DNA from 2 places in the Fulvimonas yonginensis genome. Region 1 is predicted to be linked to the other one. Evidence: predicted binding sites of a transcription regulator. Region 1 holds the regulator's gene; the other holds the start of a gene.
What was found. Region 1 encodes sigma-54, which starts transcription at its own class of promoters, with help from an activator protein. Its sites were predicted from a motif close to TGGCACGNGCNTTGC; they were not measured.
Positions count from the first base shown of each region.

Region 2: the regulator sigma-54 is predicted to act here: its motif matches at 3,128-3,142, upstream of WAT24_RS14765 (PilZ domain-containing protein).

Region 1 is NZ_JBBBNY010000002.1:114,662-129,787, forward strand. Features, by position in the region: gene WAT24_RS03565 (HPr family phosphocarrier protein) at 1-79, opposite strand, end outside; gene WAT24_RS03570 (PTS sugar transporter subunit IIA) at 72-464, opposite strand; gene rapZ (RNase adapter RapZ) at 499-1,404, opposite strand; gene hprK (HPr(Ser) kinase/phosphatase) at 1,410-2,360, opposite strand; gene hpf (ribosome hibernation-promoting factor, HPF/YfiA family) at 2,523-2,846, opposite strand; gene WAT24_RS03590 (RNA polymerase factor sigma-54) at 2,963-4,402, opposite strand; gene lptB (LPS export ABC transporter ATP-binding protein) at 4,490-5,209, opposite strand; gene lptA (lipopolysaccharide transport periplasmic protein LptA) at 5,213-5,842, opposite strand; gene lptC (LPS export ABC transporter periplasmic protein LptC) at 5,799-6,401, opposite strand; gene WAT24_RS03610 (KdsC family phosphatase) at 6,392-6,934, opposite strand; gene WAT24_RS03615 (KpsF/GutQ family sugar-phosphate isomerase) at 7,016-8,023, opposite strand; gene WAT24_RS03620 (BolA family protein) at 8,180-8,419, shown strand; gene murA (UDP-N-acetylglucosamine 1-carboxyvinyltransferase) at 8,456-9,715, shown strand; gene WAT24_RS03630 (DUF3108 domain-containing protein) at 9,935-10,621, opposite strand; gene purN (phosphoribosylglycinamide formyltransferase) at 10,674-11,339, opposite strand; gene purM (phosphoribosylformylglycinamidine cyclo-ligase) at 11,417-12,445, opposite strand; gene WAT24_RS03645 (DUF2066 domain-containing protein) at 12,586-13,566, shown strand; gene WAT24_RS03650 (AI-2E family transporter) at 13,637-14,812, shown strand; gene hda (DnaA regulatory inactivator Hda) at 14,809-15,126, shown strand, end outside.
Region 2 is NZ_JBBBNY010000014.1:10,298-25,423, forward strand. Features, by position in the region: gene WAT24_RS14750 (pseudouridine synthase) at 1-781, opposite strand, end outside; gene scpB (SMC-Scp complex subunit ScpB) at 778-1,641, opposite strand; gene WAT24_RS14760 (segregation and condensation protein A) at 1,677-2,579, opposite strand; gene WAT24_RS14765 (PilZ domain-containing protein) at 3,331-3,699, shown strand; gene WAT24_RS14770 (AMP-binding protein) at 3,814-5,499, opposite strand; gene WAT24_RS14775 (hypothetical protein) at 5,606-6,037, shown strand; gene acnA (aconitate hydratase AcnA) at 6,199-8,877, opposite strand; gene WAT24_RS14785 (LysR family transcriptional regulator) at 9,126-10,031, shown strand; gene hflD (high frequency lysogenization protein HflD) at 10,070-10,693, opposite strand; gene mnmA (tRNA 2-thiouridine(34) synthase MnmA) at 10,713-11,825, opposite strand; gene WAT24_RS14800 (NUDIX hydrolase) at 11,822-12,313, opposite strand; gene clpS (ATP-dependent Clp protease adapter ClpS) at 12,444-12,770, shown strand; gene clpA (ATP-dependent Clp protease ATP-binding subunit ClpA) at 12,833-15,103, shown strand.

The sequences.
Region 1 (15,126 bases):
GCACCAGCTGCACCAGCTTGGCCGAGGCGCGCGCGTGCAGGCCGAGTTTGTTCGAGACGACGATGTCCTGTTCAAGCATGGTCAATGAAGATTCCCCCACGGCCGCCATGGGCGGCGATCTGCGCCAGTTCGTCCAGCGGTTTCTCGGCGTAGTTGAGCACGCGCAGCAGCATCGGCAGGTTGAGTCCGGAGACGCAGCGCAGGCGCACGCCCAGCGCCGAAAGCGACAGCCCGATGTTGCAGGGCGTGGCGCCGTAAAGGTCGGCCAGCACCAGCACGCCGTCGCCCTGGTCGAGCTCGCGCGCGTGGTGCGCGGTGAGTGTGCGCATCACGTCGGGATCGGCCTGCGCCGGTACCTCGACCGCGTCGACCTTGAGCGGCAGCTTGGGCATGACGTGCTTCGCGGCGGAGATCAGCGCCTTGCCGACCGCCTCGTGCGTCATCAGGAGCACGCCCACGCTCACCGCATCCGCTCCCGCTTGACCCGATCCGCGCCCATCACTCGAGCTCGCGGTGGAAGGTGAGCACGCCTTCGCGGCGGGCGCGGTAGTGCGCGGCCAGGCGCTCCACCAGGTAGACCGAGCGGTGCCGCCCACCGGTGCAGCCCACCGCGATGGTGACGTAGCTGCGGTCGTCCTGCTCGAAGCGGGGCAGCCAGGCGTCCAGCCAGCGCGCGGTATCGGCGAAATACTCGCCGACCAGCGGATCGGCCTCGAGGAACTCGCGCACCGGCGCGTCCTTGCCCGACAGCGGCCGCAGCTTCGGCTGCCAGTGCGGGTTGGGCAGGCAGCGCGCGTCGAACACGAAATCCGAATCCAGCGGCAGGCCGCGGCGGAAGGCGAAGGACTGGAACATCAGCGTGAGCCCTTCGGTGGCCTGCGCGTAGCCGGTGGCGATCAGGCGGCGCAGCTGGTGCACGTTCAGCTCGCTCGAATCGATCACCTTCTCGGCAATGCCGATCAGCGGGCGCAGCAGGCGGCGCTCCTCGGCGATCGCATCGGCCAGCGAGACGCCGCGCAGCGCCAGCGGGTGGCGCCGGCGGGTCTCCGAGTAGCGCTTGATCAGCACCTCGTCGCGGCAGTCGATGAAGACCAGGTGCACGTGCACGCCGGCGGCGGCGAGCTCGGACAGCACCAGCGGCATGTGCTCGAAGTCTTCGCCGCGGTTGCGCACGTCCACGCCCACCGCGATACGCCGGCGGCGCCCTCCGCCGTCCTGCATCACCGATTGCACCAGCTGCGGCAGCAGCCCGCTGGGCAGGTTGTCGACGCAGTAGAACTCCAGGTCCTCCAGCGCACGCAGCGCGACCGTCTTGCCGCCGCCGGACATGCCGGTGAGCACCACCAGGTGCACGGCGTTGGAATCGTTCAGGCTGCCAGGCAGCGTTGGCTCGTTGGCACTCACGAGGTTCACCAGGGCGGAAGCCGGCGCATCTGGTGCGCCTGGCGGTCGATGAAGGTCTGCGCAGGGTCGATGCCCTTGCTCTTGAGCATATGATGGCGCACCGCGGCTTCCACCAGTACCGCCAGGTTGCGGCCGGGCGCCACCGGGATGGTGATCATCGGCACCGGCACCTCGAGGATCTCGCGGTGGCTGGTATCGCCGGTCAGGCGCGTCATCGCGTCGATGTCCTCGCCCTCGCGCATGGGCTTCAGGTGCACCACCAGGCGCAGGTACTTCGAATGCTTGACCGCCGTGTGGCCGAACATCTCGCGCACGTTGAGCACGCCCAGGCCGCGCACTTCCAGCAGGTCCTGCAGCAGCTCGGGGCAGGTGCCGTCGATCACGTCCGGAGCGATCAGGGTGAATTCGGTGGCGTCGTCGGCAACCAGGCGGTGGCCGCGGCTGATCAGCTCCAGCGCCAGCTCGCTCTTGCCCGAGCCCGATTCGCCGGTGATCAGCACGCCAATCGAGAACACCTCCAGGAACACCCCGTGCAGGGTGATCCGCGGCGCCAGCATGCGCGCCAGGTGGTACTGCATCCAGGTCAGCAGTTCGTGGCCGCGCTTGGTGCTGATCCACAGCGGCGTGTGGGTCTCCTCGGCGACCTCGCGCAGGTCGGAGGGGATGGTCTGGTCCTTGGTCACGATCAGCGCCACCGGCTGGTAGGCGGCGATCTTGTGCATCGCTTCCCAGCGCTGGCGCGAATCGAGGCCGTCCAGCCAGTTGAGCTCCTCGGTACCGATGATCTGCACCTTGTTGGGGTAGATCACGTTCAGGTAGCCGATCAGCGAGGGCCGGCGCGTGGCGGTCGCGCCGCGCTCGAGCACGCGCCCTTCGCCACGCATGCCCGACACCCAGCGCAGGCCCATGCGCTCGTGGACGCCGTCGAAGAGTTGTCGTGCGGTCAGACGTTCCAAGTGGCTCCCCTGCCGGTAGGCGGTGGGCGCCATTGTGCCAGTTGGGGGTGGTGCGTGCGGCCTGGCTGTCCCGGCGCGTTCGGAATGCGCCGGGCGGCGCCTGCCACGCAAAAAAAGACCCGCCTCGGAAGGCGGGTCCTGGACCGCGATCGGCCGAGGCCGTCAGCCGAACTGCCGTGCCTCGCGCGCTTCCTGCTGGTGCTTGTCGGTCAGCTTGTCGCGGTAGCGGCGCAGCTGCGCGACCAGCTTGTCGAACACCACGTCGATGGAGGCGTACATGTCGGCCTCGCAGGCGGCGGCGTGCAGGGCCGCTCCCGAGGTGGTGAGGGTGGCTTCGGCACAATGCTGCAGCTTGTCCACCGAAAGCACCATGGTCAGGCCAAGGCACTTTTCGTCGAGGCGGGTCAGGCGATCGAGCTTGGACTCGGCATGGGCGCGCAACGCCGGGGTGACTTCGATCTGCTGGCCGGTGAGTTGGAACTGCATGGGTCGCCTCCTCTGGTACAAGCCGCCGGTGGGCGGCGGGTTCGCATGCCGCGGGGTTTCGGCATGCCGGTCTTTCGTTCGTATGGGAGCGTTCCGGCGGGTTGCAAGTGCGCTGTTCAGCCGGCGCGCTGGCGCTCGCTGGAACTGGGGATGCGCAGTGCCTCGCGGTACTTGGCCACGGTGCGGCGCGCGACCTGGATGCCCTTGCGGTTGAGCTCCTCGGCCAGCGCCTGGTCGGACAGCGGCTTGCGTGGGTCCTCCGCCTCGATGAGCTTGCGGATCATGGCCTGGATGGCCGTGGCCGAGGCGCCGCCGCCATCCTCGGTGGCGACGCCGCTGGAGAAGAAGTACTTGAGCTCGAAGGTGCCACGCGGCGTGTGGATGTACTTGCGCGTGGTCACCCGCGAGATGGTCGATTCGTGCATGCCGACTTCCTCGGCCACCTCGCGCAGGACCAGCGGGTGCATCGCTTCGGGGCCGTAGTCGAGGAAGGCGCTCTGCCGACGCACGATCGCCTCGGCCACCTTGAGCAGGGTCTCGGCGCGCGACTCCAGGCTCTTGATCAGCCAGCGCGCCTCCTGCAGCTGGCCGCGCATCCAGCTGGCATCCTCGCCACGCGCCTGCGCTATCAGGCTGCAGTAGTGCTGGTTGAGGCCCAGCCGCGGCTGGCAATCGGGGTTGAGGCTGACCTTCCAGCGGCTCCCGTCGCGGTAGGCGTAGACGTCGGGGGCGACGTACTCCACGGGCGTGGCGTCCAGCGCGGCGCCCGGGCGCGGGTCGAGGCCGCGGATCAGCAGCGCGGCCGCGGCGACGTCGTCCTCGCTGGCGCGCAGCTTGCGGGCGATCCTGGCCAGGTCGTTGCGCGCCAGCAGCTCGAGCTCGCCGGCGACGATCTGCAGCGCCAGGTCCCGGTGCGGCGTCGTGGCGTCGAACTGCTCGAGCTGTACCCGCAGGCAATCGCGCAGGTCCAGGCTGGCGATGCCGGTGGGGTCGAAGCGCTGCAACTGCCGGCGGACGACCTCGATCTCCTCCGCGCTGGCGTCGAGATCGGCCGGCAGCGCGGCCAGTACGCCCTCGAGCCCCTCGGACAGGTAGCCGTCGGGGTTGAGCGCGTCGATGATGACGGTGGCGATCAGCCGCTCGCGGGAATTGAACGGCGACAGGTTGAGCTGCCACAGCAGGTGTTCCTGCAGCGTCTCCGGCGCGGCGTTCTGCGGCTCGAAATCCTCGTCCGGGCGGGAGCCGGCACTGCCCGCGCTGCCCAGCGAGAAGTCGATCGGCGTCTCGGCCGGCGCATCGGTCTCGGCCCACTCGGGCGTGTCGTCGACGTCGTGGTCGACGCTGGGCGCTTCCGCGGGGGTGGCGGCGTAGCTCTCCTCCTCGCCGTCCGGCGTGGCCGCTTCCTCCTCCAACTCCAGCAGCGGATTGCTTTCGGCGATCTGCCGCAGTTCCGCTTCCAGCTCGAGCTGCGAAAGCTGCAACAGACGGATCGCCTGCTGCAGCTGCGGCGTCAGGGTGAGCTGTTGGTTGAGGCGGAACTGGAGCCCAGGTTTCATGCCAGCCATGGGGGAAGGACGTGGGGTCATCCTACCCCGGCGCTCGTGACGCGACCATAGCGGCCGCGGGCCGGCGCGGGCCTTGCGTCACAACCTGAATTCACGCCCCAGATACACCTCGCGCACCTTCTCGTCGGCGAGGATGTGCGCCGGGGTGCCGCGCGAAAGCACCTCGCCGTCGTTCAGGATGTAGGCGCGGTCGCAGATGCCCAGCGTCTCGCGCACGTTGTGATCGGTGATCAGCACGCCGATGCCGCGTTCCTTCAGGTGGCGCACGATGCGCTGGATCTCGCCCACGGAAATCGGGTCGACGCCGGCGAACGGTTCGTCCAGCAGCATGTAGCGCGGCTGCGCGGCGAGCGCGCGCGCGATCTCGACGCGCCGGCGCTCGCCGCCGGAAAGGCTGATGCCTTTCTGGGTGGCGATGTGCGCGATCTTGAGCTCGTCCAGCAGGCTTTCCAGCTCCTCGTTGCGCTGGCGCGCGCTCAGCCCCTCGCGCAGCTCCAGCACCGCCATGATGTTGTCGGCCACGCTGAGCCGGCGGAACACCGAGGGCTCCTGCGGCAGGTAGCCGATGCCCAGCCGCGCGCGCGCGTGCATGGGCAGGCCGGTGATGTCCTGGCGATCGAGCCGGATGCTGCCGCCGTCGGCCTCGACCAGGCCGACCACCATGTAGAAGCAGGTGGTCTTGCCGGCGCCGTTGGGACCGAGCAGGCCGACCACCTCGCCCTGGCGGATCGAGAACCCGAAATCGCGCACCACCTGGCGCGAGCGGTAACGCTTCTGCAGACCTTCCGCGGCGAGCATCGGTCAGGGCTGCCCGGCACTGGTGGCGGGCGCGGGTGCGGGTGCGCTGGCCGCGGGCGCCGGTGCGGTGCCGGACGCGGCGGGCCGGCTTGCCGGCGCACTGCCGGCCGGCCGCGGCTTGGGCTTGAAGATCATGTGCACCAGGCCGTCACCGCGGCTCTCGCCGGTCATCTGGCTGGTGCCGGTGTCGTAGGTGAGCTTGTCGCCGTGGGCCTCGCCGCGGCCCTGCTGCTTGACCATGGCGTTGCCGGTGAGCACGGCGATGCCCTTGACGTTGTCGTAGTCGATCGTCGCGGCATTGCCTTCCATCAGGTTGCCGGCGTCGTCGAGCTGCTGGATGTGCGCCGGCGAGCCGGTCAGCACCACGCGCGTGACGTTGTTGTCGCCGTCCAGGTAGGCCTTGGCGAGGTCGCCGGTCGCCTGCAGCGTGCCCTGGGTGATGCGCACCTGGCCCTTGTAGATGATGTAGCCATTGTCCTGCTGCGATCCGTCGAAGGACTTGGCCACGATGTCGGCCGGCTTGTCGCGGTCGCTGCGCTTGGCCAGCGCCGGCTGCAGCGCGAGCAGGCCGGCCGTCAGCAGGGCCAGCCTAAGAACCGCGCTTGCTTGGCATGAGCGTGCTGTGGACGTCATCGAGCAACTCCAGATGCTTGTTGTTGAGGTTGGCACGCATGCCGACGCCGGTGATTGTAGAAGTTCCCTGCCGGATCTGCGTCGCGGCCGCCGTCTCGAGGCGGTTTTCCTTCGGCCAGGCGGTGACGTCGGAGGTGCGCATCTCGGTGGCGGGCGTGTGGTCGAACGCCGGCCGGCTGATGTAGACCGGTCCCTGCAGCTTGAGCAGGGTGCCGTTGTGGTTGACCCAACCGTACAGCGAGTGGCCGCGCCAGTCCGGAACGTCCGGCTGGTTGGAGGGCAGGTCGAACTGCGGCGCATTGATGTACAGCGAGTCGTCGCCTTCGCGCCGTTCCAGCCGGGGCGCGGTGATGCGGAAGCTGGGCAGGCCGTCCTGGCCGTACTGGGTCAGCTTGAAATCGCTGAGCGTGTAGCCCGAGCGCGGCGGGCCGACGAAGGCATTGGCCCTGGGTGCCGGGCCGATCCACCACAGCAGCAGCTGCGCGGTGCCGGCGGCCAGCGCCAGCACCACGATGGCCGCCAGCAGGCGGCGGTCGCGCAGCCACTCCCTCACTGCCAGCGCTCCCGTTCGGCGTCGGTCCGGCCCTGGGCGTGCAGCAGCAGGTCGCAGACCTCGCGCGCGCCGCCCTGGCCGCCGGCGCGGCGGGTGGTCCAGTGCGCCTGCTCGATCACCCACGGATGGGCGTTGGCCACCGCCACGGCGAGACCGGCCACACGCATGGCCGGAAGGTCGGGCAGGTCGTCGCCGACGAACGCCGCCTGCGCCGGGGCGAGGTGCAGCGCGTCGAGCAATTCCAGCAGGCAGGCGCGCTTGTCGCCCTGGCCCTGGTAGACGTGGGCGATGCCCAGCTCCTCCGCGCGCAGCGCCACCGGATGGCTGATCCGCGCGCTGATGATCGCCACCTGCACGCCGTGGGCCTGCAGGCGCTTGAGCCCCAGCCCGTCCTGCACGAAGAATACCTTGGTCTCGCGGCCGTCCTCGCCGTAGTAGAGGCGGCCGTCGGTCAGCGTGCCGTCGACGTCGAATACCGCCAGGCGGATGCCGGCGGCGCGGGCGACGAGATCGGCGGGGAGGTCGGTCAGGTAGGGCATCGGGTCGTCGGCGGAGCTGGAAATGGAAAGGCGCAGGGCGCGGCCGGATGGTTCGCGCGGCGGCGTTCCGCCCGCGCCGGATCACACCACGCGTGCGCGCAGCAGGTCGTGGATGTTCAGCGCGCCGACGACGCGCTGTTCCTCGTCCACCACCAGCAGCGCATGGATCTGGTGCTTCTCCATCAGCTGCGCCGCCTCGATGGCGAGCTTGTCGGAAGCGATGGTCTTGGGGCCGCGCGTCATCAGCGCCTCGACCGTGGCGCCGCGCAGGTCCACGCCGTCGTCGTCCAGTGCGCGGCGCAGGTCGCCGTCGGTGAACACGCCGAGCAGGCGCCGGTCGGCGTCGACCACGGCGGTCATGCCCAGGTGCTTGCGGGTCATCTCCACCAGCGCCTCGGTGAGGCTGGCGCCGGGCGCGACCATCGGGATGCCGTCGCCGGTATGCATGATGTCGCTGATGTGCAGCAGCAGGCGGCGGCCGAGGCTGCCGGCCGGGTGCGAGCGGGCGAAGTCCTCGGCGGTGAAGCCGCGCGCCTCCAGCAGCGCGATCGCCAGCGCGTCGCCCATCACCAGCGCGGCGGTGGTGCTGGCGGTGGGGGCCAGGCCCAGCGGGCAGGCCTCGCTGGAGATGCTGGCGTCCAGGTGCACGTCGGCCTGGTGCGCGAGGGACGACTTGGGGTTGCCGGTGATCGCGATCAACGGGATGCCCTGGCGCTTGATCACCGGCAGGATGAACAGCAGTTCGTCGGTTTCGCCGGAATTGGACAGCGCCAGCACCACGTCGTCGGGCTGGATCATGCCCAGGTCGCCATGGCTGGCCTCGCCCGGGTGCACGAAGAACGCGGGGGTGCCGGTCGAGGCCATGGTCGCGGCAATCTTGCGGCCGACGTGGCCTGACTTGCCCATGCCGCTCACCACCAGCCGGCCGCGGCAGGCGAGGATCAGCCGGCAGGCCTGCACGAAATCCGCGTTCACGCGCGGCTCCAGGGCGCGGATCGCGGCCGCCTCGGTGGCGATGACCGTGCGTGCGCTGCGGGCGAGCGCGTCCGGGTCCAGGTTGGCGGCGGGCGGAGCGATGCGTGCGTTCATGGGGCCTCGTCGGGCGGCAGGGGGGGGCCGCTGGCATTTCTGCGCCACGGGATTTCCACTACCATGGCATATCCGCATTTTAACGTCATATCGCGGCGCGATGGATTCACGAGCGGTTCGGAATCCACCCGCCTGCCCCTCCTCGATGGACCTCCGATGGACCCAGCCCGTATCCAGGCGATGATCGAAGCCGGCCTGCCCGGCGCCCAGGCCCAGGTCAGCGGTGACGACGGCGTGCATTTCGAGGCCACGGTCGTCGCCAGCCAGTTCGCCGGCAAGCTGCCGCTGGCACGGCACCGGCTGGTCTATGCGACGCTGGGCGAGCTGATGGGCGGGGCGATCCACGCGCTGGCGCTGAAGACGCTGACTCCCGAGGAGGCCGCGGCGCGCCGCTGAGGCCGCGCCGGCTTCCTGCATTCCTGAAGGACCCCCATGGCAAAGATTCTGATCAGCGGCGGCGAGCCGCTCCACGGCGAAGTGGCGATCTCCGGCGCCAAGAACGCCGTCCTGCCCATCCTCGCCGCCTGCCTGCTCGCCGACGGCCCGGTCACCATTTCCAACGTGCCGCACCTGCACGACGTGACCACGTTCATCGAGCTGCTCGGCCGCATGGGCGTGCAGCTGGTGCTGGACGACCGCATGAAGATGCACGTCGACCCACGCACCATCGAAAGCCACGTCGCCCCCTACGACCTGGTGCGCACCATGCGCGCCTCGATTCTGGTGCTGGGCCCGCTGGTGGCGCGCTTCGGCGAAGCGGAAGTCTCGCTGCCGGGCGGCTGCGCGATCGGTTCGCGCCCGGTCGACCAGCACATCCGCGGGCTGCAGGCGCTGGGCGCCGAGGTCAGCGTGGAGAACGGCTACATCAAGGCCCGGGCGCGGCGCCTGAAGGGCGCGCGCATCGCCATGGACATGGTCACGGTCACCGGCACCGAGAACATCCTGATGGCCGCTACCCTGGCCGAAGGCACCACCGTGATCGAGAACGCCGCGCAGGAGCCGGAGGTGGTCGACCTGGCGCAGTGCCTGGTCGCCATGGGCGCGCAGGTCGAGGGCATCGGGACCTCCACCCTGGTGGTGCACGGGGTCGAGCGACTGCACGGCGCCGAGTACGAAGTGCTGCCCGACCGCATCGAGACCGGCACCTTCCTGGTCGGTGCGGCGATGACCGGTGGCAAGGTGCGCGCGCGCGGCGCGCGCGCCAGCACGCTGGACGCGGTGCTGGCCAAGCTGGAGGAGGCCGGCGCGCACCTGTCCACCGGACCGGACTGGATCGAGCTGGACATGGGCGGGCGCCGGCCGAAGGCGGTCAACATCGTCACCGCACCGTACCCGGCGTTCCCGACGGACATGCAGGCGCAGTTCACCGCACTCAACTGCGTGGCCGAGGGCGTGGGCGTGATCACCGAGACGGTGTTCGAGAACCGCTTCATGCACGCCCACGAGCTGCAGCGCCTGGGCGCGGACATCCGCCTGGAAGGCAACACCGCGATCATCCAGGGCGTGCAGCGCATGAGCGGTGCGCCGATCATGGCCACCGACCTGCGCGCCTCGGCCTGCCTGGTGCTGGCCGGCCTGGTGGCGCAGGGCGACACCACGGTAGACCGCGTGTACCACATCGACCGCGGCTACGAGAACATCGAGGAGAAGCTCGGCGTGCTGGGGGCGAAGATCCGCCGCCTGCCGAGCTGAGCTGCTCACCTTTCACCTGCAGCAAGCCCGCACTGCGTCTTGACGCCTCTCCCCGTCGGGGAGAGGGCCCGGGTGGGGGGGGGCGCTCTTGCGGCAATCTGCTTCGCAGCGGGCCTTGCTTCCTTCCCTGCGATCACCCGCGGCACGAACGCCTTTCCGGCGAGCACCGACCGCTCCCCGGAAGGAGAGGGCTCAAGGCGGGTGCGCGGGCGCCCGGCCCTAGCGGAAGCTCACCAGCTCCATGGTCAGGTCGCCGCCATCCTTCTGCGAGAGCTTCACCGGCAGCGGGTAGCGTCCGGGCGCGTACCAGGCGCTGAAGCCGCGGTCGGCGTCGGTGCGATCGACCCGCACGGCGTCGAAGCTGCCGGCCGGCACGGCGACCCTCTCCTTGCCGCCGACCTTGAACTGCTGCGCCTCCACTTCCTGCTTCACCGCGACGGGCAGGTCGATCTGTTTCCGTCCGTCCTGCAGCGCCAGGCCGATCGCCAGCGCGGTGGTATTGCGCTCGACCATGCCCGGCCTGGCCGGATAGGTGATCGCGCCCTTGCCTTCGTCCACCGTGACCTGGCGCGTGTTCCAGTCCACCACGAGGTGGCGCTGCTTGGCCTTGATGGCGGCATCCAGGCGGTAGTCGTAGCGGATCGCCTCGGGCACGTCGCCCTTCCAGCGGAAGCGCGAGACCTCTTCCACGTCGGCGCCCAGCATGGCGGCCAGGCCCGAGGTGCCGCGCAGGTGCTTGCGGTATTCCCACTGGCCGTCGCCGAGCGGCTTGAGGCTCACGCTGGCCTCGCCCATCGGCGCGCCGTCGCGCAGCACGCGGTAGGTGGCGGTGAACGCCTTGGGCGGGGAAGCCAGGGCCAGGCCGCTGGCCAGGATCAGCACGAGCGCGAGGGCGGGGCGGAGCATGTGTCGTGGCGTCATGCGTTGCAGTGTGCCGCCGGTTCGCTGAACCCGGGGTTCAGGATCGTTCCAGGCCTTGCGGCCCCAGCCGCAGCGGCGCGGCGAGCGGGGCGCCGTCCAGCCACGGGCCGCCGTCGCGCCAGGCCAGCCGGCCGGCGGCCATCAGTGCCACCACGGCCGGCAACAGGCGATGTTCGAGCGGCAGCAGGCGCTGCGCCAGCCGGTGCTCGTCCTCGCCGGCCTCGATCGGCAGCGTGGCCTGCGCCACCACCGGTCCGCCGTCCAGCTCGGCGGTGACGAAGTGCACGCTGGCGCCGTGCTCGAGGTCGCCGGCCGCCAGCGCGCGCCGGTGGGTGTGCAGGCCACGGTACTTGGGCAGCAGCGACGGATGGATGTTCAGCATGCGCCCGACCCAGGGCGCGATCGCCTCGCCGTCGAGGATGCGCATGAAGCCGGCCAGCACGACCAGTTCGGCGCCGCTGGCGGCCAGTTGCGCGAACAGCTCCAGGTCGAAGGCGCGGCGGTCCGGATAGCTCCTGGGGTCGAGCACCAGCGTGGGCACGCCGGCGGCCTCGGCCAGGCGCAGCGCGCCCGCTTGGGCCTTGTCGCTGGCGACCAGCACGAACTCGGCGGCGAGCTCGCCACGGTCGCGCGCGGCCAGCAGCGCGGCCAGGTTGCTGCCGCGTCCGGAAGCGAGGACGGCGATGCGGAGGGGGTGGGGCATGGTCGCTCTGCCAGCTGCCGTTCGCCCGGAGCGCAGGCCCGGTTGCGCTGCGCCCGGGGCGGACGGCTCGTGGGTGTTCAGCCGATGTGGACGCGCTCGTCGCCCTGCGCCTTCACGACCTCGCCGATCACGCGGCTGGCCAGTCCGTGCCTGGCGAGCAGCGCGGCCGCGGCCTCGGCCGCCGCGCGCGGCAGGATCACCGTGAAGCCGACGCCGCAGTTGAAGGTGCGCCACATTTCCTCGCGCGCCACCTTGCCCTCGCGCATCAGCCAGTCGAATACCGGCGGCAGTTCGATCGCGCCCGCGTCGATGGCCAGGCCGAGACCATCCGGCACGACCCGGATGATGTTCTCCTTCAGGCCGCCGCCGGTGATGTGCGCCATGCCGTGGACCGGCTGCTTCCCGAGCAGCTCCAGCATCGGTTTGACGTAGATGGTGGTCGGTGCCATCAGCGCATCGGCCAGCGTCGTGCCGCCGAGGTCGAGATCGAGCGGGTTGCCGGCGCGCTCGAGGATCTTGCGGATCAGCGAGTAGCCGTTGGAGTGCGGGCCGGAGGAGGCCACGCCCAGGACCGCGTCGCCGGCCACGATGGCCTCGCCGGTGAGCAGCTGCGATTTCTCCACCGCGCCGACGGTAAAGCCGGCCAGGTCGTATTCGCCGGGCGGGTACATGTCCGGCATCTCCGCCGTCTCGCCGCCGATCAGCGCGCAGCCGGCCAGCTCGCAGCCTTTCGCGATGCCGCCCACCACGGCGACGGCGGTGTCCACGTCCAGCTTGCCGGTGGCGAAATAGTCCAGGAAGAACAGCGGCTCGGCGCCCTGCACCAGCACGTCGTTCACGCACATGCCGACCAGGTCGATGCCGATCGTGTCGTGCCGGCCCAGCTGCTGGGCCAGCTTCAGCTTGGTGCCCACGCCGTCGGTGCCGGAGACCAGCACCGGCTCGCGGTAGCGGCCGGCCAGGTCGAACAGGCCGCCGAAGCCGCCCAGCCCGCCCATCACCTCCGGACGGAAGGTGCGCTTGACCAGCGGCTTGATGCGTTCGACCACGGCATTGCCGGCGTCGATATCGACGCCGGCGGCGCGGTAGGTGAGGGCGTCGGACATGGCGGCAACCGGCAGCGGAAGGAAACGGCGAATTCTAGCAGCACCCACGCGGCGTCCACCGGGCGGCGGCGCCCGATGGACGCTGCCGGCGGGATTGGGCAGACTGCCGGTCGATCGTTGGTTTCGCAAGGATGAGGCCCATGCGCCTGCCCCGCCTGTTGTCCGCCCTGCTGCTGCTGGGCCTGGTCGCGCCGCTGCACGCGCAGGGCCAGGCGCCGGCCTCGCCCTACACGGTCGTCGTGCCGGTCACCGACACCACCGAGGTGCAGCGTGACGCAGCCTTCGCCACCGCGCTGGGGCAGGTGCTCGAACGGGTCGCCGGCGGGCAGGACCTGCGCGACAAGCCGGGCTACGACGACGCGCTGAAGGGCGCCCCCGGCCTGGTGCAGCAGTTCCAGTACCAGCGGGCCGGCACCGGCATCGTGCTGCAGGTGAACTTCGATCCGGGCGCGGTGCGCCGACTGGTCAAGCAACTGGGGGTGCCCGCGGCCGGGGTGAAGCCGCCGGTGCTGGTGCTGGTGCATGGCAGCGACGGCCAGTTGCTCGGCAAGGACGCGCTGGGTCCGCTGGCGCAGGCCGCGGCGGCCCGCGGCTATACGCTCGCCTATCCGGATCCGGCCGCGCCGCCGGACCCGGCCGCCATCGCCCGCGCCGATCCCGCCGCGCTGGCGCAGGCCACCGGGCGCTACCGCACCGGCCTGATCCTGGTCGGACGGCTGGAGGGCGGCAGTGCGAAGTGGACCCTGGTCTCGGGCGGCAAGCCCCAGCCCTGGAGCGACCAGGCGGTCAGCACCGACGCGCTGCTGGCCGACGCGGGCAACGCACTCGCGGACCAGCTGGGCAAGCAGCTCAACGTGATCGGCGCGAGCATCAGCACCGGCACGCTGTGGGTCGGCAAGGTGAACTCCGCGCAGGCCTACGCCAATCTGCTGGCCCTGCTGCGCAACGACCCGACCGTGCGCGAGGTGAGCACGCTGGGGGCGGACGACCAGGGCTTCACGCTGGCGGTCAAGGCGACCGTGCCGATCGCCGCCCTGGCCGCCAACCTCGCGGCGGGCGGGCGGGTGATCCAGGCCGCGCCGCACGCCGGCGCGGATGCGGCCCTGCAATGGCTGCACTGAAGGGGCCGGGCACGGGCGCCGCGATCGCCCGCCGGGCGATGCCGGTGAGGCACCCGGGCAGGGCCCGACCATGACCCAGGATCTCGCCCGCCGCTGGCAGCTGCTCGCGATCGTGCTGGTGATCGGCTTCCTGGTGTGGCTGCTCGCGCCGGTGCTGATGCCTTTCGCGGTGGCGGCGATGCTGGCCTACCTCGGCGATCCGCTGGCCGACCGGCTCGAGCAGCTGCGCATGAACCGCACCTGGGCGGTGAGCGTGGTGTTCTTCGTGCTGGCGCTGCTGCTGGTCGGCTCGCTGCTGCTGCTGGTGCCGCTGATCTCCGACCAGGTCGAGAACCTGATCCACAACCTGCCGCACTACGTGGACTGGGTGCAGAACACCGCCTTGCCCTGGGTGCAGCGCAAGCTCAACCTCGACCCGGACACCTTCGACACCCGCCGGCTGATGGATGCCCTGCGCGCGCACATCGGCTCGGTCGGCGCAGTGGCCACCACGGTGGTCGGCAAGGTGTCGCGCTCGAGCATCGGTGCCTTCATGTGGCTCACCAACCTGGTGCTGGTGCCGGTGGTGAGCTTCTACCTGCTGCGCGACTGGGACCGGCTGATCGCCTACGTCGACAGCGTGCTGCCGCGCTCGGTGCAGCCGACGGTGGCACACCTGGCGCGCGAGGCGGACGCGGTGCTGGGGGCATTCGTGCGCGGCCAGCTGCTGGTGATGCTGGCGCTGGGCCTCTTCTACGGCGCCAGCCTGACCCTGGTGGGGCTGTCGGTCGGCCCGCTGATCGGCATGGTCGCCGGCCTGCTCAGCTTCGTGCCGTACCTGGGCTTCATGGTGGGCTTCGGTGCGGCGATCGTCGCCGCCCTGGTGCAGTACGGCGACTGGACACACACGCTGCTGGTCTGCGGCGTGTTCGTGGTCGGGCAGTTGCTGGAGGGCTACGTGCTGGTGCCCAAGCTGGTCGGCGACAAGATCGGCCTGCATCCGGTGGCGGTGATCTTCGCCGTGCTCGCGGGCGGCTACCTGTTCGGCTTCCTGGGCGTGCTGCTGGCCCTGCCGGCCGCCTCGGTGATCCTGGTGCTGCTGCGCTACCTGCTGGAGCGCTACCGCCTGAGCGAGCTGTACACCGACGCCGGCCCCGACGACCCGGTAGTGGCGCAGGTGGACGTGACCGTGAAGACGCCGCAGGGCGCCGGCACGGCAAACGCGGACGTACCGGCACCGCGCGGGCCGGGCGGCGAGGCGCCATGATTCCGCAGCTGCCGCTCGCACTGCGCTGGCCGCGCCGGCAACGCTTCGAGCACTTCCACGCCGGAGCGAATGCCGCCGCGCTGGCGGCGGTGCGCGCGCTGGCGGAGGCGCCAGGCGCGCCCTGGGTCTACCTGCACGGGCCCGCCGGCAGTGGCCGTAGCCACCTGTTGCTGGCCGCCTGCCAGGCGGCCAGCGCCGCGGGACGGCGCGTGCAGTACCTGCCGCTGACCGCGATGCACGAGCACATCGGCGCCTTGCGCGGCGTGGGCAGCAGCGAGCTGCTGGCGATCGACGACCTGGGCGTGCTGGCCGGC
Region 2 (15,126 bases), on a different contig from region 1:
GTTCCTTGATCGCTTCCTCGGAGAGCGCCTCACACTCGCCGCGGCGCAGCGTGCGCGGCAGCTCCACGCTGCCGTAGCGAATGCGCTTGAGGCGGCTGACCAGGAAACCCTGCGAATCCCACAGGCGGCGCACCTCGCGGTTGCGACCCTCGCGGATCACCACGCGGAACCAGCTGTGGCTGCCGCCGCGGCTGATGATGGCGATCTCGTCGAAGCGGGCAGGGCCGTCTTCCAGCTCCACGCCGGCCTTGAGCTTTTCGATGGTCTCGTCGGGTACCTCGCCGTGCACGCGGCAGAGGTATTCGCGCTCCAGCCCACTGCGCGGATGCATCAACGCGTTGGCCAGCTCGCCGTCGGTGGTGAGCAGCAGCAGGCCGGTGGTGTTGATGTCCAGGCGGCCGACCGCGACCCAGCGGGCGCCCTTCAGGCGCGGCAGCTGCTCGAACACGGTCGGGCGGCCCTCGGGATCCTCGCGCGTGGTCACCACGCCTTCGGGCTTGTGGTAGAGCAGCACTTCGGTGTCGTCGCGATTGTCGGTGGCGACCACGAACTGCTTGCCGTCGATCACCACGCGGTCGCCGGCGTGCACGCTGGCGCCGATGCCGGCCGGTGCGCCGTTGAGTTCGACCTCGCCGGCCTGGATGCGCTGTTCCAGCATGCGGCGGGAGCCCAGGCCCGCGTTGGCCAGCACCTTGTGCAGCCGTTCTTCCAGGGCGGGGGCGTTGGCCTCGGCGCGGGATTCGCGCTTGAGGGTCAAGACGGATTTCTGCGGCGCAGTCATGCGCGATACTCCTCGGTGTCCTGCTCGGCGGCGTCTTCGTCGACGTCCGCCTGGGCTGCTGCCTCGTCGGCAGTGGCGGAAGGGATGGGGGGGGGCGCCTCGTCGTCGGACGCGGCGGCGGTGGTTTCACGGGTACCGGCCGCCTCGATGCCGACCTCGGTGGACGCCGGCGCCTCGTTCTCCGCGGATTCCTTGGCAGACGTGCCGGCCGTCTTGTCCTCGTCGGCCTCGCCGGTCGCGGAGCGTTCGGCGCGTTCCTCGTCCGGGTCGACCGGCAGATCCTTGATCACCGGCGGCGGCAGCGGCTCCTGGTCGAGCCGCAGCTGCGGGTCCTCCAGGTCGCGGATCTCCGACAGCGGTGGCAGCTCGTCCAGCGACTTGAGGTTGAAGTAGTCCAGGAACGCGCGGGTGGTGCCGAACAGCGCCGGCTTGCCGGGCACGTCGCGATGGCCGACGACGCGGATCCACTCGCGTTCCTCCAGCGTCTTGATGATGTTGGAGGAGACCACCACACCACGGATCTGCTCGATCTCCGGGCGCGTGATCGGCTGGCGGTAGGCGATCAGCGCCAGGGTCTCCAGCAGGGCGCGCGAGTAGCGGCTGGGCTTCTCGGTCCACATCCGCGACACCCAGGGGTGCACGTCCTGGCGGACCTGGTAGCGGAAGCCGGAGGCGACTTCCCTGAGTTCGACGCCGCGGCCGGCGCAGTCCCCGGCCAGCACTTCGAGCGTGCGGGCGATCGCTTCGCGGTCGACGCCGTCCTCCTCGACGAAGAGCTCGCCCAGCTGCGCCACGCTGAGCGGCTGGCTGGCGGCGAGCAGCGCCGCCTCGATGATCGGTTTGAGTTGCTCGATCTGCATGGCCTGTACGGTCTGCGGATGAATGGATGCGCGGCTCAGTCGGCCGCGGCGGACACCGGCTCGTCGGCCGGCAGGTCGATGCTTTCCTCGGCGGACGTCGCCTTGGCCTTCACGTAGATGGGCGCCAGCGGCTCTTCCTGCACGATCTCGACGAGCATTTCCTTGGCCAGCTCGAGCATGGACAGGAAGGTCACCACCACGCCCAGGCGCCCTTCGCTGACGTCGAACAGGCTCTCGAAGCGGTGGAATGCGCCGTCCTCGAGGCGGCTCAGCAACTCGCCCATGCGCTGGCGCACGCTCAGCGCCTCGCGCTTGATCGCGTGGTGGCCGAACAGCTCGGCGCGGTGCAGCACGTCCTTGAGCGCCAGCAGCATTTCCTTCAGGTCCAGCGGCGGCGGCAGCCTCACCACGTTGCGCTCGCCGACCTCGGCCTGCGCCACCGCGGTATCGCGCTCGAGCCGGGGCAGGGTATCGATGTCCTCGGCGGCCTTCTTGAAGCGCTCGTACTCCTGCAGGCGGCGCACCAGCTCGGCGCGCGGGTCCTCCTCGACGCCTTCCTCGGCGGGCGGCCGCGGCAACAGCAGGCGCGACTTGATCTCGCCCAGGATCGCGGCCATCAGCAGGTACTCGGCGGCCAGTTCCAGCCGCATCACATCCCGCATCATGTCGATGTATTCCATGTACTGCCGGGTGATCTCGGCAATCGGAATGTCCAGGATGTCCAGGTTCTGCCGGCGGATCAGGTAGAGCAGCAGGTCCAGCGGACCCTCGAACGCCTCGAGAAAGACCTCCAGCGCGTCCGGCGGGATGTACAGATCCTGCGGCATCTGAAGCAGCGGTTCACCCCGCACGATCGCCAGCGGCATTTCCTGCTGCTGGGGGATCGACGCGAAGGCGTCCTGCGGCGGTGGGACCGGCTGCTGCGGTTCTGTGCTCATCAATGCATGTCGTGAGGCCGCTCGTGCGGCCGGCAATGCTTCAAACCCTGGCTCGTCGCCGGGCGGTGCCCTGCGGACGGGTATCCCCTCGTGACCGCGGCTTGCGGCCGGCGGTCGGTTCTAGCTGGCGTGCCGTTGCCGGCGGAAGCCGTCGTGCGGCGGCGCCATGACGAAGCCGCGCGTCGGCGGTTCGGTCTGGCGGGTTCAGGCGACCACCATGGCATCCGCACCGGGCAATGAACCCTGGCGAGGACGCAGGACAGGATGGCGACGCTGCGCCACGGACGGTTCAAGTCGATCTGCCGGGTATCCCGGGCGGCGTGTCGCGCTTGCCGGGTCCCTCCGGCACGGCGCACGCTGGACCCCGTGCATGGATCGACAGGTTAGCGGCAGCGTCGCGGCAAGTCCAGTATGTGCCGCAACCGGTCGCCCGCGCCTCTGCGGAGTCCGGGCAGCATGTGACACGGTGCGTCGCCGCTGCGCCGGACGCGGCAGTTTGAATACGTTTTCGTGAAGATCGCGCGACGGCGCGGGTTTCCTCGCGCACGTGGCACGCCGCTTGCTTCCCGATGTCCGAGGCGAGCGCGAGGGTGGCGCTCGCCTGGGGAGCGGACGGCGTACCGTCCACCGCTCACCGCCTGGAGACCGGCGGCCCGGCAACGGGAACCGCTATCGCGATGGCGTTACCTGGTGCGTCGTACCATCAGGGGACGTCTGAAAAAGCGGGGCCATGCCTCGCTTGGGGAGTTAGATGACGATCGAAGACAACGTTGCGGACGAGTCGGGTCCGAAGTTCCTGCGGCCGGCGCGCATGCGCATCGAGACCACCGTGTTGATGAGCCACGGGGTGCAGTCCCATCCGACCGAGCTGGTGGACATTTCCGCGACCGGCGCCCTGCTGCGCCGCCCACTGGGCTGGCAGGGCGAAACCGGCCAGAACTGGGTGCTGGACATGATCTTCGGCCGCGACCTGCACATCCACCTGGAGGCCGTGGTGGCACGCATTTCCGACCGCCACATCGGCTTCGCCTACTCGCGCATCCCGGAGGACAAGCAGGTGCCGCTGTGGAACCTGCTGGGCGGCTACGCGGACATCCTGGAGCACTGGAAGGAGGACTGAGCCCGGGAGCAGTTCCAATGCGCGCGGGCTCGCGCGCGATGGGAGCCACCCTCGGGGAACTCGGACAGAGGCACCGCGAGCAAGCTCGCTCCCACGGTCGTTTCGGCGGTGCGGTCAGGCGGTGGCGCGGGTCTGCTCGTTGCGCAGCTCGCGGCGGAGGATCTTGCCGACGTTGGTCTTGGGCAGCGCGTCGCGGAACTCGATCTGGCGCGGGCGCTTGTATCCGGTCAGGTTGTCGTGGCAGAACTGCTTGAGGGCCTCGGCGGTGAGCGAGGGGTCCTTGCGCACCACGAACAGCTTCACCACTTCGCCGGAGTGCTCGTCCGGCACGCCCACCGCGGCCACCTCGGCCACGCCCGGGTGCTGCATCACGACGTCCTCGACCTCGTTCGGATACACGTTGAAGCCGGAGACCAGGATCATGTCCTTCTTGCGGTCGACGATGTAGACGTAGCCATTGGCGTCCATCCGCGCGATGTCGCCCGTGTGCAGCCAGCCGTCGTCGGTCAGCACCTTGGCCGTCTCGTCCGGCCGCCGCCAGTAGCCCTTCATCACCTGGGGGCCGCGCACCATCAGCTCGCCCACTTCGCCGATCGGCAGCGGCTGGTTGTCCTCCGACCAGATCGCCACCTCGGTGGACGGGACCGGCAGGCCGATCGAGCCGTTGTATGCCTTGATGTCCAGCGGGTTGATGCAGACCGCCGGCGAGGTCTCGGTGAGGCCGTAGGCCTCGGCCAGGGTGCAGCCGGTGACCTTCTTCCAGCGCTCGGCCACCGCGCGCTGCACCGCCATGCCGCCGCCGAGGGTCAGGTGCAGGCGTGAGAAATCGAGCTCGGCGAAGCCGGGCGTGTTGAGCAGGCCGTTGAACAGCGTGTTGACGCCGGTGAGCGCGGTGAAGCCGGATTTCCTGAGCTCCTTGACGAAGCCGGGCATGTCGCGCGGGTTCGTGATCAGCCAGTTCAGGCCGCCCAGGCGCATGAACACCAGACCGTTCGCGCACAGCGAGAAGATGTGGTACAGCGGCAGGGCCGTGATGATCACCTCCTCGCCGGGCTTGGCCAGGTCGCCGATCCAGGCGCCGGCCTGCAGCATGTTGGCGACCATGTTGCCATGGCTGAGCATGGCGCCCTTGGCCACGCCGGTGGTGCCGCCGGTGTACTGCAGAAAGGCGAGGTCGTCGTGGCCCAGCGCCACGGCGGGCATGGGGTGCGCGGCGCCCTGCGCCAGCGCGTCGCGGAAGCGCACCGCCTGCGGCAGGGAGTAGGCCGGCACCATCTTCTTGACGTGCTTCAGCACGAAATTGACCAGCGTGCCCTTGGCGAACCCCAGCAGGTCACCGATGCCGGTGGTGACCACGTGCTCGACGTGGGTCTCGCCGAGCACCTCCTGCAGCGTGGCGGCGAAATTGTCCAGCACCACGATTGCCTTGGCCCCGGAGTCCTCCAGCTGGTGCTTCAGTTCCCGCGCGGTGTAGAGCGGGTTGGTGTTGACCACCACCACGCCGGCGCGCAGCGCGCCGAACAGGGCGATCGGGTACTGCAGCACGTTGGGCAGCATGATCGCGAGCCGGTCGCCCTTCTTCAGGCCCAGCACGCCGGTGAGGTAACCGGCGAACCGGCGGCTCAGGTCGTCGATCTCGCCATAGCTGAGCACCTTGCCGAAACTGGCGAAGGCCGGCCGGTCGTGGAACTTGCCGAAGGCCTCCTCCACCACCGCCGCCACCGACGCGTAGGCACTCACGTCGATCTCTGCCGGTACGTCATGCGGATAGTGGGCCAGCCACGGACGCTCGTTGCTCATGTAGTGTTCCTGTTCCCCGTCGGCCTTGCGGCCTTGGCATTGGAGCATACGCCCGCGCATGGCGGCAAGCCGCGCCCTGGCGAGGATCGGAGGCAGGATGAGGTCAATGAAATTGCTGCTTTCGTGCGGCCTGGTCGCGCTTTCGCTCGCCCTGGCCGGCTGCCGGCACGCGCCGGACGAAACCCGCGTGCGCGAGGCGATCGACGCTGCGGTGCAGGCGGCGGAGACGGCCGATGCGTCGGGAGTGGTCGAGCCGCTCAGCGAGGATTTCGACGGCAATGCCGGCCGCCTGGACCGGCGAGGCCTGGCCAACCTGGTGCGTGTGGCGCGGCTGCGCGGCGAGCACGTGGGGGTGACGCTGGGACCGGTGGGTGTCGAGCGGCACGGTGAGCGGCTGGTAGCGCGGTTCACGGTGAGCCTCACCCAGGGCAGCCGGTTGTGGCCGGATGCCGCCGGCGTGTACCGGGTCGAATCCGCATGGCGCCGCGAGGGCGGCCAGTGGCGCTGCTACGGCGCGACCTGGGAGCGGCAGCTCTAGCCCGGTGGCGCGCGCTCGTTGGAGATGGAGAGGCGGGCTTGCTCACGACGCCTCTTGCATCGTGTCGCGGACGGCGGCGCGGGCAAGCTTCCCCCTGCGGGGCAGCGCTGCGAGCAAAAAAGAAGGCCGCCCCGGTGGGCGGCCTTCTTCGGCGTCCGGACTCAGGCCGCCTTGCGGCCGGCCAGCTGGCGCAGCACGTATTGCAGGATGCCGCCGTGGCGGAAGAACTCGCGCTCTTTCGGCGTGAGCAGCATCACGTGCACGGCGAACTCCTTCTTCGAGCCGTCGGCCGTGGTCGCGATCACCCTGGCTTCCTTCGACTCGCCGCCCTGCAGGCCCAGGATCTCGATCGACTCCTTGCCGGTCAGCCCGAGCGACTGCGCGTTCTCGCCGTGCTTGAACTGCAGCGGCAGCACGCCCATGCCGACCAGGTTGGAGCGGTGGATGCGCTCGAAGCTCTCGGCGATCACCGCCTTCACGCCCAGCAGCAACGTGCCCTTGGCCGCCCAGTCGCGCGAGGAGCCGGTGCCGTATTCCTTGCCGGCGATGACCACCAGCGGCGTGCCCTCGGCCTTGTACTTCATCGCGGCATCGTAGATCGCCATCTGCTCGCCGCTGGGCACGTGCAGGGTATAGCCGCCTTCCACGCCGTTCAGCATGAGGTTCTTGATGCGGATGTTGGCGAAGGTGCCTCGCACCATCACGTCGTCGTTGCCGCGGCGCGAGCCGTAGGAGTTGAAGTCCTTCGGGTCGACGCCCTTGGAGATCAGGTAGCGGCCCGCCGGGCTGTCCTTCTTGATCGAGCCGGCCGGCGAGATGTGGTCGGTGGTGATCGAGTCGCCGAACAGGCCGAGCACGCGGGCGCCGTGGATGTCGTCGACCTGGCCCAGCTCCATCGTCATGCCGTCGAAGTAGGGCGGGTTCTTGATGTAGGTGGAATCCTCCCACTGGTACAGCGCGCCGTCGGGCGAGGCGATCTGGTTCCAGCGGCTGTCGCCCTTGAACACGTCGGCGTAATTCTTGGTGAACATGGCCGGGCTGATCGCGCCGGCGATGGTGTCGGAGATCTCCTGGTTGGTCGGCCAGATGTCCTTGAGGTAGACCGGTTGGCCGTCGCTGCCGGTGCCGATCGGGTCGCGGGTCAGGTCGATGTCCAGCGTGCCGGCCAGCGCGTAGGCGACCACCAGCGGCGGCGAGGCCAGGTAGTTCATCTTCACTTCCGGATGCACGCGGCCTTCGAAGTTGCGGTTGCCGGACAGTACCGAGGCCACCGCGAGGTCGCCCTGGGCGATGCCCTGGCTGATCTCCGCCGGCAGCGGGCCGGAGTTGCCGATGCAGGTGGTGCAGCCGTAGCCGACGATGTAGAAGCCGACCTTCTCCAGCTCCTTCAGCAGGCCGGTCTTCTCGAAGTAGTCGGTGACCACCAGCGAACCCGGGCCGATCGAGGTCTTGACCCACGGCTTGGCCCTCAGGCCCTTGGCCGCCGCCTTCTTGGCGAGCAGTCCGGCACCCAGCATCACTGCCGGGTTGGAGGTGTTGGTGCAGGAGGTGATCGCGGCGATCACCACCGAACCGTCCTTCAGGGTGAAGCTCTGGCCGTCCTTGGTCACCTGCGCGCTGCCGCCGCCGGCCTTGCGGTTGGCGGTGAGCGGGCCGACCGCGTCGTGGAAGCTCTGCGCGACGCCTTCCAGCAGCACGCGGTCCTGCGGGCGCTTGGGCCCGGCCAGCGAGGGGCGTACGTCGGCCAGATCAAGTTCCAGCGTGGTGCTGAACTCGGGCTGCGGGGTGTTTTCGTCGTGCCACAGGCCCTGCGCCTTGGCATAGGCCTCGACCAGCGCGATCTGCGCCTCGTCGCGGCCGGACAGGCGCAGGTAGTTGATCGCTTCCTGGTCGACCGGGAAGATGCCGCAGGTCGCGCCGTATTCCGGTGCCATGTTGCCGATCGTGGCGCGGTCGGCCAGCGCCAGGTGCTTCAGGCCCGGGCCGAAGAACTCCACGAACTTGCCGACCACGCCGAGCTTGCGCAGCATCTGGGTGACGGTCAGCACCAGGTCGGTGGCGGTGACCCCTTCGGACAGCTTGCCGGTCAGCCTGAAGCCGACCACCTGCGGGATCAGCATCGAGGACGCCTGGCCCAGCATCGCCGCTTCCGCCTCGATGCCGCCCACGCCCCAGCCCAGCACGCCCACGCCGTTGATCATGGTGGTGTGCGAGTCGGTGCCGAACACGGTGTCCGGATAGGCCCACAGCTGACCGTCCTTCTCCGCGGTGAACACCACGCGGGCCAGGTGCTCGAGGTTCACCTGGTGCACGATGCCGGTGCGCGGCGGCACGACCTTGAAGTTGTTGAACGCCTTCTGGCCCCAGCGCAGGAACGAGTAGCGCTGGTGGTTGCGCTCGAACTCGATTTCCACGTTCCTGTCGACCGCCGCGGGCGAGTCGTAGGTATCCACCTGCACCGAGTGGTCGATCACCAGCTCGGCCGGCGCCAGCGGGTTGATCTGGGTGGCGTCGCCACCGAGCTTGACCACCGCGTCGCGCATCGCCGCCAGGTCCACCACGCAGGGCACGCCAGTGAAGTCCTGCAGCAGCACGCGTGCCGGCATGAAGGCGATCTCGGTGTCCGGCTCGGCCTTGGCGTCCCAGTGGGCGACCGCCAGGATCTCCTTGTCGGTCACGTTCACGCCGTCCTCGTGACGCAGCAGGTTCTCCAGCAGGATCTTCATCGAGTAGGGCAGGCGCTTGAGGTCGAAGCGCTCGCCGAACTTGGCGAGGCTGGCGTAGGCGTAGCGCCGGCCGTTGACCTCGAGGCTGTCGCGGACGTTGAACGTGTCTTTCATGACGAAACTCCTGGCTGAAGCTTTTTGGACGGCAAAGCGGGTGGGGCGCCGGTCTTGCCCTGCGCAAAGATCCCGATTATCGCAAATCCGGCCCGCACGCGGGCCGGGGCGCGTGGCCGCCACGCCCGGCAAAGCGGTCGGGGCAGCTAGAATCGGCCCGCTGGGGAGCGACGGCGATGCTGCTGTCGCGCATAGCTTGCGACGGCCGAAGCCGGCGCACAAACGCATTTGGTGGCAGGCTGCATTCGATGATTTCGACGGCGCTCTCGGCGGTATCGCTGCGCGACCTGGCGCTGGTGCAGGCCGTGCACCGGCACGGCAGCTTCAACAGCGCGGCGCGCGCCATGCACATCAGCCCGTCGGGGCTGTCGCACCAGGTGCAGAAGGTGGAGCAGGCGCTCGGCGCACCGTTGTTCGAGCGCGGCGGGCGGCGGGTCGTGCCCACGGCGGGCGGGCAGCGGCTGCTGGAGCGGATCGAGGCGGTGCTGGCCGCCGCCGAACACCTGCAGCAGGCGGCCCGCGCCGGCAGTGTCGCGTTCGGCGGCGAACTGCGCCTGGGCGTGCCGGCCTCGCTCGGGCCCTACCTGCTGCCGCACCTGATCGAACCGTTCCCGCAGCATTTTCCGGCGGCACGGCTGAGCCTGTCCGAAGGCAAGCCGCGCGGCCTGCTGCGCCGCCTGCACGAGGGTGAGCTGGATGCCGTGCTGGCACCCCCGGCCAACGTGGCCAGCGGCATCGCGGCGCGGCCGCTGTTCTCCGAGCCGTGGCAGGTCATGTTTCGCGCCGACCACCCGCTGGCCGGGCGGACCAGCGTGTCGCTGGCCGAGCTCGACCAGGCGGAGGCCACGCTGATGGCCGAGAGCCACCCGGACGGCATCGACGGTCAGGGCGGCCACGTGCAGGACGTCAGCCTCGAGAGCCTGGCGGCGCTGGTCGGCCTGCGCGGTGGCTACGCGCTGGTGCCGGCGCTGGCGCGCGAGCGGCTGGCCTCGATGCCCGAGCTGACCCTGGCCGGCCTCCGCGATGCCGCTCCCGGGCGCGAGATCTCGCTCTACTGGCGCGAAGCGTCACCCTGGCACACCGACATCCAGGCCTTTGCCGATCTGCTGCGCCGGGTGGCACGACAGCGGCCCGGTTTGCGGGTCGCTCCGTAGCGCACCTCGAGATAGGCAGGGAAAACGCCTCCGCCCGCTCAGCCGTTGTCCAGCATCGCCCCGGTCAACAGGCCGCGCGCCAGCATGCTGCACTGGCGACGGCTGACGATGATCTGCCATTGCCGTCCGCCCACCTGCCGCCACAGCACCGCCGAACGCACGGCGGCGAGCAGGCTGACGCGCACCTTCTCGACGACCGCCGGCTGCTGCAGGAACTGCGGGTGGCCGCTGACCATCACGCGCGGGCTCAGGATCGACAGGGTAGAGGCGTACAGGTCGGCCAGGCGCCGGGTCACCTGTGGCGAATCCTGGCCGAAATGCGCCACCTGTCGCTTGGCCGCGATGATGCCTTCCTGCAGGGTGGTGCCGAGCTCGCTGCGCCGGGCCAGGCTGCGTTCCAGCCGCATCACGGTCACCGCCATGCGGGTCAGCGCCATGTCGCGGCTGCCGTCATCGAGTTGGCCGATCAGGGCGCGCAGGCCCAGCCGCACGCCACCCACGCCGCCGTAGACGGCCGCCACCGAGGGCGCGTCGATGCGGAACACGCTCGCCACGCTGGCTTCCATTGCGGTCTCGTCGCAGCGGCCCTGGTTGGCCAACTGCTGGGCCAGGCTCACCGCCTGGAACAGGCCGGCCAGCGCGAGCACGCGCGGTTCGTTCATGGCGAGGGCGTCGAACACGTCAGGATCCTGCGATGGTGGCGGGGAGGCCGCCGAACGGGGCGTCGGTGGCGGCGATCACGGCGCCTCCCAGGCAGGCCTCGCCGTCGTAGAACACGACCGACTGGCCGGGCGTCACCGCCCGCTGCGAGTCGTCGAAGCGCACCTCCACGCGGTCGCCGGCGACGTGCACCTCGCAGGCCTGGTCGGCCTGCCGATAGCGCGTCTTGGCGGTGCAGCGGAAGCGCGCCGCGGGTGGCTCGCCGGCGACCCAGGCCGGCGTCTCGGCGACCAGCCGGGTCGACTGCAGCCAGCGGTTCTCGCCGCCCTGCGCCACGTAGAGCACGTTGGCGGCCACGTCCTTGCCGACCACGTACCAGGGCTCGCTGCCCAGGCCCTGGCGCCCGCCGATGCCGAGCCCGCCGCGCTGGCCCAGCGTGTAGTACATGGAGCCCTGGTGCTCGCCGACCAAGGCCCCTTCCGGGGTAAGCATCTGGCCGGGGCGGGCCGGGATGTAACGGGCCAGGAAACTGCGGAAGTCGCGCTCGCCGATGAAGCAGATCCCGGTTGAGTCCTTTTTGGCATGGGTGGGCAGCCCGGCGGCACGCGCCAGCTCGCGCACCTGGGCCTTTTCGAGCCCGCCGACCGGGAACAGGGTGGCGGCCAGCTGCTCCTGGCCCAGCGCATGCAGGAAGTAGGTCTGGTCCTTGGCCGCGTCCGCGGCGCGCAGCAGGCGGTAGCGGCCGTCGCGGCAATCGATGCGGGCGTAATGGCCGGTGGCGATCTTGTCGGCGCCCAGCGCGCGGGCTTCGTCCAGGAACGTCCTGAACTTGATCTGGCGATTGCACAGCACGTCGGGATTGGGCGTGCGGCCGGCGCGATACTCGGCCAGGAAGTGCTCGAACACGCCGTCCCAGTACTCGACGGCGAAGTTGCGCGCGTGGAAGGGGATGCCCAGGCGCCCGCACACGGCCACCGCGTCCTTGCGGTCGGCATCCGCGGTGCAGGGACCGTAGCGTTCGTCCTCTTCCCAGTTCTGCATGAACAGGCCTTCGACCGCGTGGCCGGCCTGGAGCAGCAGCAGTGCCGCGACGGAGGAGTCCACCCCGCCGGAGACGCCCAGCATCACCTTCATGGCCGCGGCCGCTCCGCAAGCAGGCTCGACAGCGCCTCCAGCGGCAGGCGCCGCCCGCCCAGCCAGGCATCGATGCTGAGCAGTACCATCGGGCTGCGCAGGCGTTCGCCGAGGCCGGCGATTTCGCCACGGGTCAGCCACAGCGCGCGGCGGATGCCGCGGTCGAGCGGTCGCTGCGCGTCGTGCGACAGCGCGCGCGCCGAGAAGCTGAAGCGCACCACGCCTTCGCCGTGCTCGGTGCTGCGCCACTGGTGCACGCCCAGGAAGTGCTCCGGCTCGATCGTCCAGCCGGTTTCCTCCAGCGTCTCGCGCACCGCCGCCTGGAGCAGGCTTTCGCCATCGTCCAGGTGGCCGGCCGGCTGGTTGTAGACGAGCCGGCCGTCGATCTCTTCCTCGACCATCAGGTAGCGCTCGCCCCGCACCACCACGCAGGCGACGGTGACGCGCGGGCGCCAGGGGGCGGCGGGGGCGGTGGCAGGATCGGACATCGGCAAGGGCTGGGGATGGAAAAGCGGCATTGTGCCATCACCTAAACGAGGCGCAGCTTCCACGATGCCGCGACCAGGGTTGCATCCGGCGCGGCGTATACTGCGTACCAGCAACAAGCACTCACCGAACATGGCCCACGAACCCGAACACGACCCCGGCAGCGGACACGGCCTGGCCGTCGAAACCAGCCGCCCAGAACTGGCGCGGCCGCCGCTCTTTCAAGTTGTGCTGCTAAATGACGATTTCACTCCCATGGACTTCGTGGTGGAGGTACTTCGTGGCTTCTTCGGCATGGACCAGGAGCGTGCGGTGCAGGTGATGCTGCACGTGCATACCCGCGGCAAGGGTGTGTGCGGCGTGTTCACCCGCGAGGTGGCCGAGACCAAGGTCACCCAGGTCAACGAGTATTCACGGACTCATCAGCACCCTCTGTTGTGCACTATGGAAAAGCTGTGAGCGGCCCCACCTTGTAGCCATCGCGGCATAGCCGCCCTGCATACCCAGCGGAGAAGGTCCGGATGTTCAGCAAGGATCTCGAAGTCACCATCGGGCATTGCTACAAGCAGGCCCGCGAGCAGCGCCACGAATTCATGACCGTGGAGCACCTGTTGCTCGCCCTCACCGAAAACCAGTCCGCGCTGGGCGCCCTGCGTGCCTGCGGCGCGGACCTGCCGCGGTTGTCGGCCGAACTCGAGCGCATCATCGCCGAGACCGTGCCGGTGCTGCCGCACGGGGACGAGCGCGACACCCAGCCGACGCTCGGCTTCCAGCGCGTGCTGCAGCGGGCGGTCTACCACGTGCAGTCCTCCGGCCGTAAGGAGGTCACCGGCGCCAACGTGCTGGTGGCGATCTTCGGCGAAAAGGACTCGCACGCCGTCTACTTCCTGCATCAGCAGGAGATCACGCGCCTGGACGTGGTCAACTACATCTCGCACGGCATCGCCAAGATCGGCGACGAACCGAGCACCGGCATGCCCGGCAGCGAGCGCGAGGGCGAAGAGGGCGGCGACAGCAAGGGCAACCCGCTCAGCGAGTACGCCACCAACCTCAACGAGCTGGCCCTGGAGGGCAAGATCGATCCGCTGATCGGTCGCCAGGACGAGATCGAGCGCACCATCCAGGTGCTCTGCCGTCGTCGCAAGAACAACCCGCTCTACGTAGGCGAGGCCGGCGTGGGCAAGACCGCGCTGGCCGAGGGCCTGGCCAAGCGCATCGTCGAGGGCGAGGTGCCCGAGGTGCTGGAAAACGCCGTGATCTGGTCGCTGGATCTCGGCGCCCTGGTCGCCGGTACCAAGTACCGCGGTGATTTCGAGAAGCGCCTGAAGGCGGTGATCACCCAGCTGAAGAAGCAGACGGGCGCGATCCTGTTCATCGACGAGATCCACACCATCATTGGAGCCGGCTCCGCCTCGGGCGGCACCATGGATGCCTCCAACCTGATCAAGCCGATGCTGGCCTCGGGCGAACTGCGCTGCATCGGTTCGACCACCTTCCAGGAGTTCCGTGGCATCTTCGAGAAGGACCGCGCGCTGGCCCGCCGCTTCCAGAAGATCGACGTGGTCGAGCCGTCGGTGGCCGACAGCATCGAGATCCTCAAGGGGCTGAAGAGCCGCTTCGAGGAGCACCACAACGTCGCCTACACCAACGAGGCGCTGAAGGCCGCGGTGGACCTGTCGGTCAAGCACATTCCCGACCGCCTGCTGCCGGACAAGGCCATCGACGTCATCGACGAGGCCGGCGCGCGCCAGCGCCTGCTGCCCGAGGACCAGCGCAAGGGCACCATCGACGTGCCGGAGGTCGAGTACATCGTGGCCAAGATGGCGCGCATTCCGGCCAAGCAGGTGTCGGCGTCCGACCGCGACGTGCTGCGCAACCTCGAGCGCAACCTCAAGATGGTGGTGTTCGGGCAGGACCAGGCGATCGAGGCACTCGCCGCGTCGATCAAGATGGCCCGCTCGGGCCTGGCCGACCCGACCAAGCCGATCGGCAGCTTCCTGCTGGCCGGTCCGACCGGCGTCGGCAAGACCGAGGTGACCAAGCAGCTGGCGCTGCAACTGGGCATCGAGATGATCCGCTTCGACATGTCCGAGTACATGGAAGCGCACTCGGTGTCGCGCCTGGTCGGCGCGCCTCCGGGTTATGTCGGCTTCGACCAGGGCGGCCTGCTCACCGAGGCGGTGACCAAGCACCCGCACGCCGTGCTGCTGCTGGACGAGATCGAGAAGGCGCACCCGGACGTGTTCAACATCCTGCTGCAGGTGATGGACCGCGGCGTGCTGACCGACACCAACGGGCGCGAGGCGAACTTCAAGAACGTCATCCTGGTGATGACCACCAACGCCGGCGCGCAGCAGGCCTCGCGACGGAGCATCGGCTTCGTCAAGCAGGACCATGCGACCGACGCCATGGAGGTGATCCGCAAGATGTTCACGCCGGAGTTCCGCAACCGTCTGGATGCGGTGATCCAGTTCCACCCGCTGGACTTCGAGCACATCCTGCGCGTGGTCGACAAGTTCCTGATCGAGCTGGAGGCCCAGCTGGCCGACAAGCACGTCGCGCTGGACGTGAGCGCCGACGCCCGCCGCTGGCTGGCCGAGCACGGCTTCGACCCGCAGATGGGCGCGCGGCCGATGGCCCGCGTCATCCAGGAGAAGGTCAAGCGGGCGCTGGCCGACGAGCTGCTGTTCGGCAAGCTGGCGGACGGGGGCAAGGTGAGCCTGAGCGTGCGTGACGGCGAGCTGCAGGTGGACACCGAGGCGGCGGAGAAGCTGCCGGCCGTGGTCGGGTGACGAAGGCCGCCCTGCCGGGAGCG